DNA from 2 places in the Litoribacterium kuwaitense genome. Region 1 is predicted to be linked to the other one. Evidence: a T-box and tRNA genes for the amino acid it is inferred to sense, from the RefSeq annotation. Region 1 holds a T-box; the other holds one or more tRNA genes.
The links. A T-box is a leader RNA that pairs with one kind of tRNA and senses whether it is charged. The one in region 1 lies ahead of ileS (isoleucine--tRNA ligase), so its partner is inferred to be a tRNA-Ile.
Positions count from the first base shown of each region.

Region 1 (8,911 bases):
TCGGGTGGACGGTAAGGACGTTTTACAAATGTCGGAAAAAGCGTTGCGTCAGTATCGGTGGTCGGACGTGTCAATGGTCTTTCAGGCAGCGCAAAACTCGTTAAATCCGGTTGTGACGATTGGGGAGCAAATTACCGAAACGTATCGAGCGCATAAGAAGGATGCGACTGAAAGAGAGATTGAACAACGAGCGACCGAGCTGCTGGAGTACGTCAAGCTTGAGCCGCAACGGATGATGCGGGCGTATCCTCATGAACTGAGCGGGGGGATGAAGCAGCGGGTCATGATTGCGTTTAGCCTGTTGTTAGAGCCGAAGGTCGTCATTCTAGACGAACCGACGACGGCCTTAGATGTCATCACCCAAGACTATATTTTCTCGATTTTAGAGAAGATCAACCGTGAGCTTGGCATTACGTTACTTTTGCTGTCGCACGATATTGCGGTTGTCGCGAAGGTGGCGGATTATCTTGGGGTTATGTATGCCGGTAAAGTCGTCGAGTTTGATGACATTCATGCGATTTTTGAGCACCCAAAGCATCCATATACGGCCGGATTGCTCAAAGCTGTTCCGTCACTCATTCACGACCTCGATCAAATTAAGCCGATTCCAGGCGCTTCGCCAAACTTATTAAAGTTACCGTTTGGCTGTCCGTTCCATCCGCGGTGCGAGCTTGCGATGAGCGCTTGTAAGACGATTGAGCCCGAACTGGTTCCTACGGAAGAAGGCTACCGTCCAGCTTGTCATCTGTATGATCCAGATAAAGAGGAGGCGGCGACGATAAAATGACATCACTTTTGACGCTCGATCATGTGTCGATGCACTTTCCGAACAAAGAAGAAAAAGGTACGACGATTAAAGCTTTGTCCAACGTTAGCCTCGCCATTGAACCCGGTGAAATGATTGCGGTTGTCGGAGAAAGTGGCTGTGGCAAAACGACGCTTGGCAAAGTGATTGCTGGACTCCATCAGCCGACGGCAGGGACATATTATTATAAAGGTGAGGACGTTCGTCAACTAAGCGGTCAAAAGAAAAAGGCATATCGGACGAATATTCAGCTCGTGCAGCAGGATTCATATGCAGCCTTAAACCCGGCGAAAACGATCCAGCAGTCTCTCGCTGCGCCGCTTGTGCGGCACAACGTCGCTAAAGGTGGACGAAAAGTACGTGCAAAAATCGTTGAGTTGCTCGAAACCGTCGGCTTAAAGCCTGCCGAGCAGTTTTTAACAAAATTTCCCCACCAATTAAGCGGCGGACAGCGACAGCGCGTTCTCATGGCACGTGCCATCTCCCTCGATCCGGAGGTTATTGTTGCTGATGAGCCCGTCTCGATGGTTGACGTCTCCTTACGGTTAGCGATTCTCGACTTAATGACAAAACTCAATCAAACGTTAAATATTGCCTTCATTTACATTACGCACGATCTCGCAACCGCTCGTTTTATCGCGCAACGCGGGCGTCTTGCGGTCATGTATTTAGGGAGAGTGGTAGAGCTCAGCTCTGTTGGTGAATTGATGAAAAACCCCCAGCATCCGTATTTACAAGCTCTACTAACGGCAGTGCCGATCCCTGATCCGAAAATCTCAAAAGTGAAGCGAGAGCTGCCGTTAAAAGGACTTGAGGTGCCTAGCCTCGTCAACCCACCGAGTGGCTGTGCGTTTCATCCACGCTGTCCGTTTGCGGACGAACGCTGTCAGCAGGAGCATCCAGAGTTGCGTGAAGTTGAGCATGGCGTCGTCGCCTGTCACCATGCAGAAAGGATACCGAAATGGCGTTTGACAGCTTCTTCAAACTAATTTTCTACATTGCCGTTATCTTTGCTGTTTTTAGCGCATTACTGATATTGATGACGCCGCCGGGCACTGTCGAGTTTCAGCTCGTCCTTGTGACGCTCGTCTTGAATGTAGCGCTCGTCGTCGGCGTACTTCTGTTTAGCCGGTTTATGAAAAAGAGATTTGCAAAGAAGAAATAAGGTTGTGTGTGCATAGTAAACGAGATACGCGTGCGACCTTTTTCCATAGGAGATGGAAAGAGGTCTTTTTTCGCTGGCATTTTTGGGAAGCGTATTTCGTGAATGATTACATGAAGAGATACCGAAGCCAGTGTTGTTCTGCCTTCGCCAAATTGTTCCGACGAAGTAAAGAATTGTGATGAAACGAAACGTCACGACGGACCTCAACCCTTAACGATGCAACAATGCTGCAGTATATTACTTAGAACAATTTAATTTGTTGTAAGCATTCCAGACGATCTCTTATCTATTGAGTGGTATGTTCTTGTATCCAAGCTTCACCGTCCTTAAACAAACTTTTTGCTGTTATTTGCTCCTTTACATGGGAAACAATATATGAGAGAGTTTGAAAATGTGTTTTCATAAAGGCTGAATATCAAAGGAGCATACTAAACGAAATGTCTAAAAAAAGTGAGGAACCTGTTTCCTCAAAGGTCGATTGGCCCGTATTTGGTGTAAGTGGTGGATTATTACTTTTGTTTGTCATTGCGTCAATATGGAATGTTGAGGCAGTCAAAGGGATGGTGAGCGACGGGTTCGCCTGGTCCGCCAAGTATTTCGGTGCCTTTTGGCAAGTATTATTGTTATTGAACTTTATCATTGGATTAGTTATTGCCTTTTCAAAATATGGTCATGTCAAGCTAGGATATTTGGATAAGCCGGAAATGGGCACGTTTAAATGGCTCTCCATTATTATGGCGACTTTGCTCGCCGGTGGCGGGGTGTTTTGGGCGGCGGCTGAGCCGATGTATCATTTCCTTACTGTACCACCAGTGCACGAAGGTTTGGGAGATGCAACGACAGAAGCAATTATGCCGGCCTTGGCCCAAAGTTATATGCATTGGGGCTTCTTAGCGTGGGCAATTCTTGGCACATTGAGTGCGATTGTCATGATGTACGGTCATTACCATAAAGGGATGCCTTTAAAGCCAAGGACGTTATTGTACCCCATTTTGGTGAGAAACTGAGACACAGTTTTCTCGGCACGATGATTGACGCTTTTGCGATTATTGCAGTGGCGGCAGGAACCATTGGTCCAATCGGCTTTTTAGGACTTCAGGCAAGCTATGGATTACATGCTTTATTCGGGATTCCAGACGAATTAATGACACAAATCGCGATTATTGTTGTGTTAGTGCTTGTGACGACGATTTCTGCAATTACCGGACTTCATAAAGGGATTCAAATGTTAAGTGATTTTAATGTGCGTCTCGCTTTAGGACTTATTCTTTTTGTTGTCATTGTTGGTCCCGGTGGCTTTATTATAAACACGTTTATTTCTTCATTTGGTTCATATTTGAATAATTTTATCTCTATGGGGACTTTCCGTGGCGATTCACAGTGGCTGGCCAGCTGGACGGTGTTCTTTTGGGGCTGGTTTATCGGGTATGGACCGATGATGGCGATTCTCGTCAGCCGGATTTCACGTGGCCGTACCATTCGCCAAATGATTATCTCGATTAGCGTCATTGCGCCCATTGTGACAACGTTCTGGTTTACTGTTGTCGGTGGTTCAGGCATTTTCTTTGAGATTGAAAACCCAGGCTCGGTTTCTGAACAGCTCAGCTCGGGAGGCATGCCTGCCGCGATGATCGCCATTACCGAACAATTACCTCTTGGCTTCATTATTGCCCCGTTGTTCTTGCTGTTGACGATCGTATTCGTTGTGACGACCGGCGACTCGATGTCGTATACGATCGCGATGGCGGTTTCCGGTGAAGGCAATCCGCAAATTTGGCTCCGCATCTTCTGGGGTGTATTGATGGGGATCATTGCAGGCATTCTGCTTTTTATTGGCGATGGCAGTATCGACTCTCTGCAAAGTTTTATCGTCGTGAGCGCTGTACCAGTATCGATTTTACTGCTGCCGACGTTATGGCTGGCGCCTAAAGTGTCGAAGGAGCTTTTGCGTGAACAGCGTATGAAAGGTCAAGGGTAGGCAGCTGTCTCCTTGACATGATGGACCTGAATGCTATAATCAATCTGAAAAAAGCATGTCGTACATTCGATGACGAGAACGAGTAAATGTGGAAGCTGAACGACAGAGAGTTGACGGTTGCTGAAAGTCAATGTTCCAGTCCATATTGAACATCCTCTCCGAGAAGCAAAGCTGAACATCATTTAAGCTTTGCCGGTATTCCGCCGTTATCCGGAACGCGTATGGTGGTACGTAGAATGAGTGCTATTGAATGAACCGGATGCCGGTTTTATAAATAGAATCAGGGTGGTAACGCGGGTGCAAGCTCGTCCCTAACTTCGGTTAGGGGCGGGTTTTTTTAATGCGTTGACAAAAGAAAAGGACGTGATGAGCGTGAAAAATGTTGATGTACGTGAACAACCTTTACAACGCGAAGAGCGGGTCAAAGCGCTTTGGCAGGAAAAGCAAACATTTCAAAAATCGATGACACAACGCGAAGGACAACAGTCGTTTGTCTTTTATGAAGGCCCGCCGACCGCGAATGGGCTGCCGCATGCAGGGCATGTGCTCGGTCGTGTCATTAAAGATTTCGTGGCGCGCTATAAAACGATGCGCGGGTATCAAGTCATTCGTAAGGCAGGCTGGGATACGCACGGGCTGCCTGTCGAGCTCGGTGTTGAAAAAAGCATCGGCATCTCGGGGAAGCACGAGATCGAAGCTTACGGCGTTGAGAAATTTATTGAAGAATGTAAGAAAAGTGTGTTTGACTACGAGCGGCAATGGCGTACGTTTACTGACGCAATCGGCTATTGGGTCGACATGGATGATCCGTATGTCACATTGCAAAATGACTATATCGAAAGTGTCTGGCATATTTTAGCGACGATTCACGAAAAAGGCCTGCTCTATCAAGGGCATCGCGTCGTTCCGTACTGCCCGAGCTGCCAGACGTCGCTAAGCTCCCATGAAGTGGCGCAAGGTTATAAAGATGTGAAAGATTTGTCGGTGACGGCAAAGTTTAAAGTGAGTGATACTGACAATGAATATTTCTTAGGCTGGACGACGACGCCGTGGACGCTGCCGGCGAATGTGGCGCTTGCAGTCCATGAGGACGTGACATACGTTAAAGCGCAGCAAGGCGAAGACGTGTTGATCGTCGCGAAAAAGCTTGTGCACGACGTCTTAGGCGAAAACGTACACATCGTGAGTGAGCATCAAGGGCGTGAGTTTGTTGGCCTCACGTACGAGCCGCCGTTTACAGATCTCGATCTCAATCGAGGTCATGAAGTGTTAGCGGCAGCGTTTGTCACCGACGATAGCGGTACCGGAGTCGTGCATATCGCACCGGCGCACGGTGAGGATGACTATCAGGCGATCCAAGCAAGCGGTTTAGATTTTGTGAATGTAGTCGATCAAGCGGGGTGCTATACGGAAGCCATTCCGTCACTCGCCGGTCAGTTCGCAAAAGGTTGTGACGTCACGATCATTAAAATGCTCTCCGACAAAGGTCTTTTGTACGCGAAGGAAAAATACGAGCATAGCTATCCGCACTGTTGGCGTTGCGATTCGCCGCTCATCTACTATGCGATGGAAGGCTGGTTTATCAAAACGACAGCGATCAAAGACACCATTTTGCAAAACAATCAGTCGGTCACGTGGCACCCTGACCATATGAAAGACGGCCGCTTTGGCAAATTCCTCGAGAACATGGTTGATTGGAACCTTGGCCGTAATCGTTATTGGGGGACCCCTTTGAACGTATGGGTATGTCAAAGCTGTGCGCATCAATATGCACCGAAAAGCAGGCAAGATTTACAGGATCATGCGAAACATGCCGTTGCCGCCGACCTTGAGCTACACAAGCCGTACGTTGATGATGTCGTGCTGACGTGTCCTTCGTGCGCTGGGGATATGGCGAGGACAAAAGAAGTGATCGACGTTTGGTTTGACAGCGGGGCGATGCCGTTTGCGCAATACCATTACCCATTTGAAAATGAAGCGCTGTTTCAAAAACAATTCCCGGCAGACGTGATTGCGGAAGGGGTCGACCAAACGCGCGGCTGGTTTTACAGCCTCTTAACGGTTTCTTCGCTCTTTACGGGGAAAGCGCCATACAAACGGGTACTTTCATTAGGGCATATTTTAGACGAAGACGGACGGAAAATGTCTAAAAGCAAAGGAAACGTCATCGACCCGATGGAGCTCGTCTCTGACTTTGGGGCAGACGCGTTGCGGTGGGCACTTTTAGCAGATAGTGCACCTTGGAACAACAAGCGTTTCTCCAAAAATATCGTCAGTCAGGCGAAATCGAAAATGATTGATACGCTGCATAATGCGCATTCTTTCTTCACGATGTATGCACTGATTGACGGCTTTGATGCTGACAAAGAGCCAAAAGGCGCGCTGACACTGCTCGATCGTTGGGTGTTGTCTCGCTTGAATACAGTGATCAAAAACGTGACGGCTTTGCTTGACGCGTATGATTTTACGGCCGGTGCCAGGGAGCTGTCGGCATTGATCGAGCAGGTGAGTAACTGGTACATTCGCCGTTCCCGTGATCGTTTCTGGGGAGAAGGCATGAATGATGATAAGCGGGCCGCTTTTCACACACTGCATACGGTGTTAGTGAAATCGAGTCAATTAATGGCACCGTTCACCCCGTTTATTGCCGAAGACTTGCATATGAATTTAACAGGGGAAAGTGTTCATCTCACTGATTTTCCACAAGCGGATCAAAGCCAAATTGATTCCACGTTGGAGCACGAGATGGCACGCGTTCTCCAAGTGATTGAGCTCGCTCGTCAGCTGCGGAATGCAAAAAACATAAAAACGAAGCAGCCGCTCGCCGCCTTGACGGTCGTCGGCGCAACCGAAGAAACGGAGGCGCTCGCAAAATATGTTGCGATTATCAAGGACGAGATCAACGTAAAGGACATTTACTTGCAGGAAACAGCCGGTTCTGCCGTCACCTATGATATTAAATTGAATTTCGCAACCGCCGGACCAAAGCTAGGGAAGCGCGTCGGTGTCGTCCAAAAGGCAGCTCAGTCGCTCTCTCTCGACGAAGCAAAAACAGTCGCAAACCAAGGCTACCTCATAACTACAGCGCCAACGGGTGAAGAGGTGCGTGTCGAAGCTGAAGATTTACTGATCAAGCAAAAACCGCAGGAAGGTCTGGAGATGGCAGCAGACGCAACATTTACGGTCTTTTTAAATACAGAGATGACAGACGACCTGCGCAAGGAAGGTTTGGCACGCGAACTCATTCGCGCTGTACAACAATATCGCAAAGAATTAAACCTGCCGGTGGAACAGCGAGTCCGTCTATCCCTCGCGGTAAGTGAGCGTATGCACGAAGTCATCGAACAGTTCCACGCCCTTTTGCAGACGAACTTGCTCGTGAAGACAATCGAATTTGGTGAACGAGAAGGCATGAAAAACGTCGAGCTGGAAAATGAACAGATCGGCATTCATATTGAGGCATAAGTGAGCAAGAAGCGGGTAGCCCGGTCAAGCTTGTGAAAAACGACATCTGCACCTCGATGGTTAGGTTACAGCTAACCATTGAAGGTGCAGTTTTTTCATGACTAAGATGAGTCGTTTTGCTTTATAACAGGTGGAAGATAAGAAGGAGGAGTGGTTTCTTTAACCGTTTCCTAACAGGCTTTGATGCCAGATTATAAACTATAGTATGATGAGACAAAGTCATTAAACAACTTGCCGCTAACTTAGAGGGGCGAAAAAGCATTTCGGAGGCGAACGATGGGGAAAATAACAATTTATGATATAGCCAAGATTTCAGGATTTTCACCAAAAACGGTTTCCCGTGTGGTGAATGGGGAGAAGAACGTACGCGCCTCGACGTATGAGGCGATTCAAAAAGTCATCGAAGAGTTAAATTATACACCGAACTCGTATGCCCGCCATTTACGCAGTACGTCGTACAAAAACATTCTCATCTCAGTAAAAAAATCAGAAGCTTATCCGTTAAAGTGGTTTCATATTTTGTTAGAAAAGCTGATTTTAGAATGTCGGGCGCATCAGTTTAATGTCATGGTGGAATATTTTGATCAAGGAGACGATCTGGAAAATTCGCTTCTGCGCTCTGGGGCCAGTTTTATCGATGGGGCGGTTCTTTTTTATGAGGAACCTGAGGACGAGCGGATTTCATTGCTTCGTAAACTCAAAAAGCCTTTTGTCGTGTTTGGGAAAAGTAATACCGATGATGTCAATTACGTCACGAACGACGATTACGGAGCGCTTTATTCACTGACAGAATATTTATTAGCACAAGGGCATCGGCAGATGATGATGATGATTGGTGCCAATTCGATCGTCAATGCGGATCGGGTGCAAGGTGCGAAGGATGCTTATGAGGCACAGTCGTTTAATCCGGGGTGGGTTGATGTCGTTTATGACATGAGAACGACGGAAGACGTCTACCGCTACGCTCACAATCGCTATAAGGAGCTTAAACATTTACCGGATGCGATCTTCGTGTCAGGGGATGAAAAAGTAGCCGGGTTATTTCGCGCCTTTCATGAGCTGCAAATCGATGTGCCACGCGATGTATCGGTGATCGGATTTGATGACATTCCGTTAGCTGCATATTATGTGCCGTCCTTAACGACGATCGCGCAAAATTATGTCGAGCTTGCCAAAAAAGTCGTTCATAACTTGTTAGATCTGATGGAAGATAAAAAACCGACGTCCCTTGAAATCCCGACAGAACTCATTTTACGGGAGAGTGTCCGGCGTCGTTAACAATTTCTTAACAATACATTAATGATTTTTTAGTAATTATATGTTCTAATGAGCTTATGACATCGATGTCATAAGTTTTTATTTTTATGAAGGGTGACAGATATCATGATTCAATTCACAGATGCTGTAGGTTCAACGAAAAAATTCAACGAAGAAGGGAGGTTGAAGTGGTTTCCTGGCAATACAATTGTCTGCAACTTATATGAAGACACTAAAGTCA
Region 1 covers NZ_JAALFC010000065.1:188-9,098, reverse strand. Annotated here, with positions in the region: gene G4V62_RS18220 (ABC transporter ATP-binding protein) at 1-787, shown strand, start outside; gene G4V62_RS18215 (ABC transporter ATP-binding protein) at 784-1,794, shown strand; gene G4V62_RS18210 (hypothetical protein) at 1,767-1,970, shown strand; partial or broken gene G4V62_RS18205 (BCCT family transporter) at 2,408-3,948, shown strand; T-box leader at 4,009-4,264, shown strand; gene ileS (isoleucine--tRNA ligase) at 4,321-7,413, shown strand; gene G4V62_RS18195 (LacI family DNA-binding transcriptional regulator) at 7,690-8,691, shown strand; partial or broken gene G4V62_RS18190 (DUF1868 domain-containing protein) at 8,797-8,911, shown strand, end outside.

Region 2 (3,970 bases), on a different contig from region 1:
CCACTCGCTTCGCCCAGCGTCCGGCAATAATAAAGGTAATTGGTTGCCAAATGACTGTTGCTAAATTGTAGATGGCTATCGAAGCATAGTCTCCTGATTGCTTCCACAAATACACATTGACAAACGTATTGGACAGCGCAATAGATAATGCGTATAAACCGCCGATGGCGATTAAAAGCAATAACGCACGTAGCGTTTTTTCAGACCCTGGATTCAATTTTTTCATTAAAAAATTCATGTCAACGCCTCGCCTTCTCATGCTTTTCTTAGCATGACCTCTCACGAAGTGGATATACAAGAAGATAGACGTTGATCATTACCAGTTGGAATGAAGTAAAAGAAGAAATAAAATGACGACGCAAAAACGCGCCCCCATTATTTAGGGACGCGCTAGCTTGTAAACATCCGTTTATTGCTCGCCTAACAAACATTCAGGTCAACGTATCGGAGAGATGCTTACACATTATCCAAAAAAAAGAGCGTAAACAAAGCCTAGTAAGACTTTGTCTACACTCTGACACATCCCTTAGATTAGGGAAGCGATCGTCAGCCGCAATTATTTCGCGCTCTGATATTGTTTCTCCGCTTGATTCCAGCATACAACATTCCAGTATGCAGCAATGTAATCTGGACGACGATTTTGGTATTTCAAGTAATAAGCATGCTCCCAAACATCAAGACCGATAATTGGTGTTGCACCATCTGTTAATGGAGAATCTTGATTAGGAGTGCTTGTAATTTCCAATTGACCATTTTTTACAACAAGCCAAGCCCAGCCTGAACCGAAACGACCTGTTGCAGCAGCAGTGAACTTTTCTTTAAAAGCATCAAAGCCACCAAAAGTGCTGTCAATCGCTGCCTTTAGGTCACCGACTGGTTCGCCTCCACCATTCGGAGAAAGGCTATTCCAGAAGAAAGTGTGATTTGCATGGCCGCCACCGTTATTTCTTACAGCAGTGCGGATATCTTCAGGTACATCGTTTAAATTTGCAACGAGGTCATTTATATCTTTGTTTTCTAAGTCTGCATGACCTTTCACTGCGTCATTTAACTTAGTCACATACGTGTTGTGGTGTTTCGTATGGTGGATGTTCATCGTTTCTTTGTCGATATGTGGTTCTAGAGCGTCGTAAGCGTAAGGCAGTTCTGGTAGTTCGTAAGCCATTGCAAAATCCTCCTTTAAAAAATATATGTAGTCGGCCAATCAATGGTTGGATTAGCCTTCCAACTACATTCACAGTATCAAATTTACCCGATAAGTGCAAAGAAAAAACATTGTTCTAAAGATTTTCTATGTCAACCGCTTCTCGCCAACTTTTTCAGCCTCTTCAATCAGTTGAGGTACGGTTTTTGACTAACTAGGCGGGAAGGCATTAGAGAGGCTTGTCCTTCGATCAACCCTTGCTCCTTTTAAGCACGACAAAGCTGCGACATTAGGCACTCTGAGGTGACCTCTTCCTTTATATCTAGTCGCGTTTTAAAATAATTTTCCTTTGTTCTTTGGCGGATTGGATCGCACCAAAGACCATTTCCATGCTTTTTATGTTAGAGCGACAATGCGTTTCTGCTAGCCTTCCTTGCTCTAAAGCAGCGAACATTTCATCTAAGCAACCTCGATGCCCTTCCCTAAACGAATCATCTGGTGTAATGGTGCTCGCTTCATATTCAGGAATAAATGCCTCTTGCTGCTCTCCTTTTAACCGTTCATACGAGGGAACGTTCGTACCATCCCATAAAGCTGTCCCTTCTGATCCGTGTACACGCCATGATGCTTCCCACGACGTTCCGGCACCAACCGCACTCCAAGATCCACGATAAGTAAAGACGGCACCGTTGTCCATTTCAAAAATGCATACAGCTGATGCATTTCCTTGGTACCATGATCCAGGCGGATTATATTCATGACAATAGACAGAGACCGGATCAGCTCCGATCATACATCGCGCCTGATCAAATGTATGAATTGCCATATCGATAATCAACGGACTGTTCATCGTTTCCCGAAAGCCGCCAAAATGTGGTCCAAGAAAAAAATCAGCGTGAAGTGCTCCAACGCGTCCAACAATTCCTTTTTGCAGAGCTTGTTTTAATGCTCTAAGTTGATGGTTATAACGACGGTTTTGCATCACAGCATAAACAACGTTTCTTGTAACCGCTAAATCAACGACCTCGTAAGCATCTTCAAGTGTCTCGGCGATCGGCTTCTCCCCAAAAACCGTTAGGCCAGCTTTTATTGCCGTTGTCGTAATGTTTTTATGGCTCGCTGGGATCGTCACATCAAAAACAAGTGTGGCATCAGTGTTCTCAATGGCTTCAGAAAGATTTGCATATATAGGAACCTTCAAACCATATGTTCCTCTGACATTTTCGGCATTTGCGACATTCATGTCGACAAGCGCAACAATGTCGGCATTCTCTCTTTCTAACGCATAATCAATCCATTGGATGGACATTCCTCCGCACCCTACGATAATGACCCGGTGTTTCATCACTTCACTCCTTAGGTTTACTCGTTATATCGTCTCATTGTATACTAGCCCGATCAATCACTATAAATTTTTCTATGGATTATGCGCCCAATCCTCCGAAAGAAAGCGCTTTAGTATAAATGCGCATAAAAAAACAGCCTCAAAATAGACTGTGTACGTTCTTAGATATGGCGGAGGAGGAGGGATTCGAACCCCCGCGAGCCGTGAAGCCCCTGTCGGTTTTCAAGACCGATCCCTTCAGCCAGACTTGGGTACTCCTCCGTAAAGCTAGTGGACCCTGCAGGACTCGAACCTGCGACCGATCGGTTATGAGCCGATAGCTCTAACCAGCTGAGCTAAGGGTCCTAAATGCATCTATTTAAGTGGTAGCGGCGGAGGGAATCGAACCCCCGACCTCACGGGTATGAACCGTACGCTCTAGCCAGCTGAGCTACACCGCCGAAATCAAAAGACAAAGAGTATTATATCTTCTAAAATGCAAAAAGTCAATTGCAGGAGAGAAATTACTAAATTTTTCTCCTGCGAAAATTTAAAACACAATGTGTCAATGAATCCAGATGAAAAAGAAAATAATCATGATCGTTTGTAAAATAAATTTAGCTACACTTCCGGCAAGAAAACCTAAAAGTGAGCCAACACCTATTTTTAATGCATTTAACGGTGAGCCACGGTGAACAATATACTCTCCAAGCACGGCACCTGCAAAAGGACCGATCAGTACCCCAAAGACCGGAATGAGAAATGGTCCAACAATGAGTCCAATCATACTCCCATTGATCGCTGCTTTCGATCCTCCCCACTTCTTCACGCCAAAGTAGGTCGCCGCCCAGTCAGCAAGAAAAAAGATGAGGACGATGAGTCCTTGCAAAAGCCAATACCAAACGCCGAACGGCGCAAACGAAAACCAAAACCCATACAGAAATAAAGCGCCAATGACGAATAGTAACCCTGGCAACACAGGATAGACTAAACTGACATAGCCTAAAGCAAACAAAACGATGATGAGTGTCCAACCGATGATTTCCACCGGAACCCTCCTCTACTCTTTACCAATGACCGCCTGAGCTACATTCATAGCGTGGTCGCCGATCCGCTCCAAGTTACTAATAATATCGACAAATACGATACCTGCAGAACCAGAGCATTCCCCTTTGTTTAAACGAAGGATATGTTTTTTACGCAGCGACCGTTCCATATGGTCGATACTTTCCTCTAGCTTGATCACTTCCGAAGCGAGCTGGCTATCATTTGTATCAAATGCCTTAAATCCTTTGTCTATAGCCTCTTTTGTCATTGTAAACATATCATTTAAGTCTTTCATCGCTGACTCAGTCAATTTTACTTTATTAGCCAATTGATACTCAACGAGCTCGACAATATTTTCAACATGGTCACCAATCCGTTCAATATCCCTTACACTGTCAACGAGATGAGCGTGCTCTGTTGACTCGACATTGGACAGTGAGGTTGAGGCAAGCCGT
Region 2 covers NZ_JAALFC010000001.1:128,757-132,726, reverse strand. Annotated here, with positions in the region: gene G4V62_RS00700 (MFS transporter) at 1-238, opposite strand, end outside; gene G4V62_RS00695 (superoxide dismutase) at 557-1,165, opposite strand; gene G4V62_RS00690 (Gfo/Idh/MocA family protein) at 1,467-2,489, opposite strand; tRNA gene G4V62_RS00685 (tRNA-Ser) at 2,658-2,750, opposite strand; tRNA gene G4V62_RS00680 (tRNA-Ile) at 2,761-2,834, opposite strand; tRNA gene G4V62_RS00675 (tRNA-Met) at 2,853-2,929, opposite strand; gene G4V62_RS00670 (DUF456 domain-containing protein) at 3,034-3,516, opposite strand; gene G4V62_RS00665 (Na/Pi cotransporter family protein) at 3,529-3,970, opposite strand, start outside.
Region 2: it encodes a tRNA-Ile, which carries the amino acid that the T-box ahead of ileS (isoleucine--tRNA ligase) is inferred to sense. The anticodon was not compared.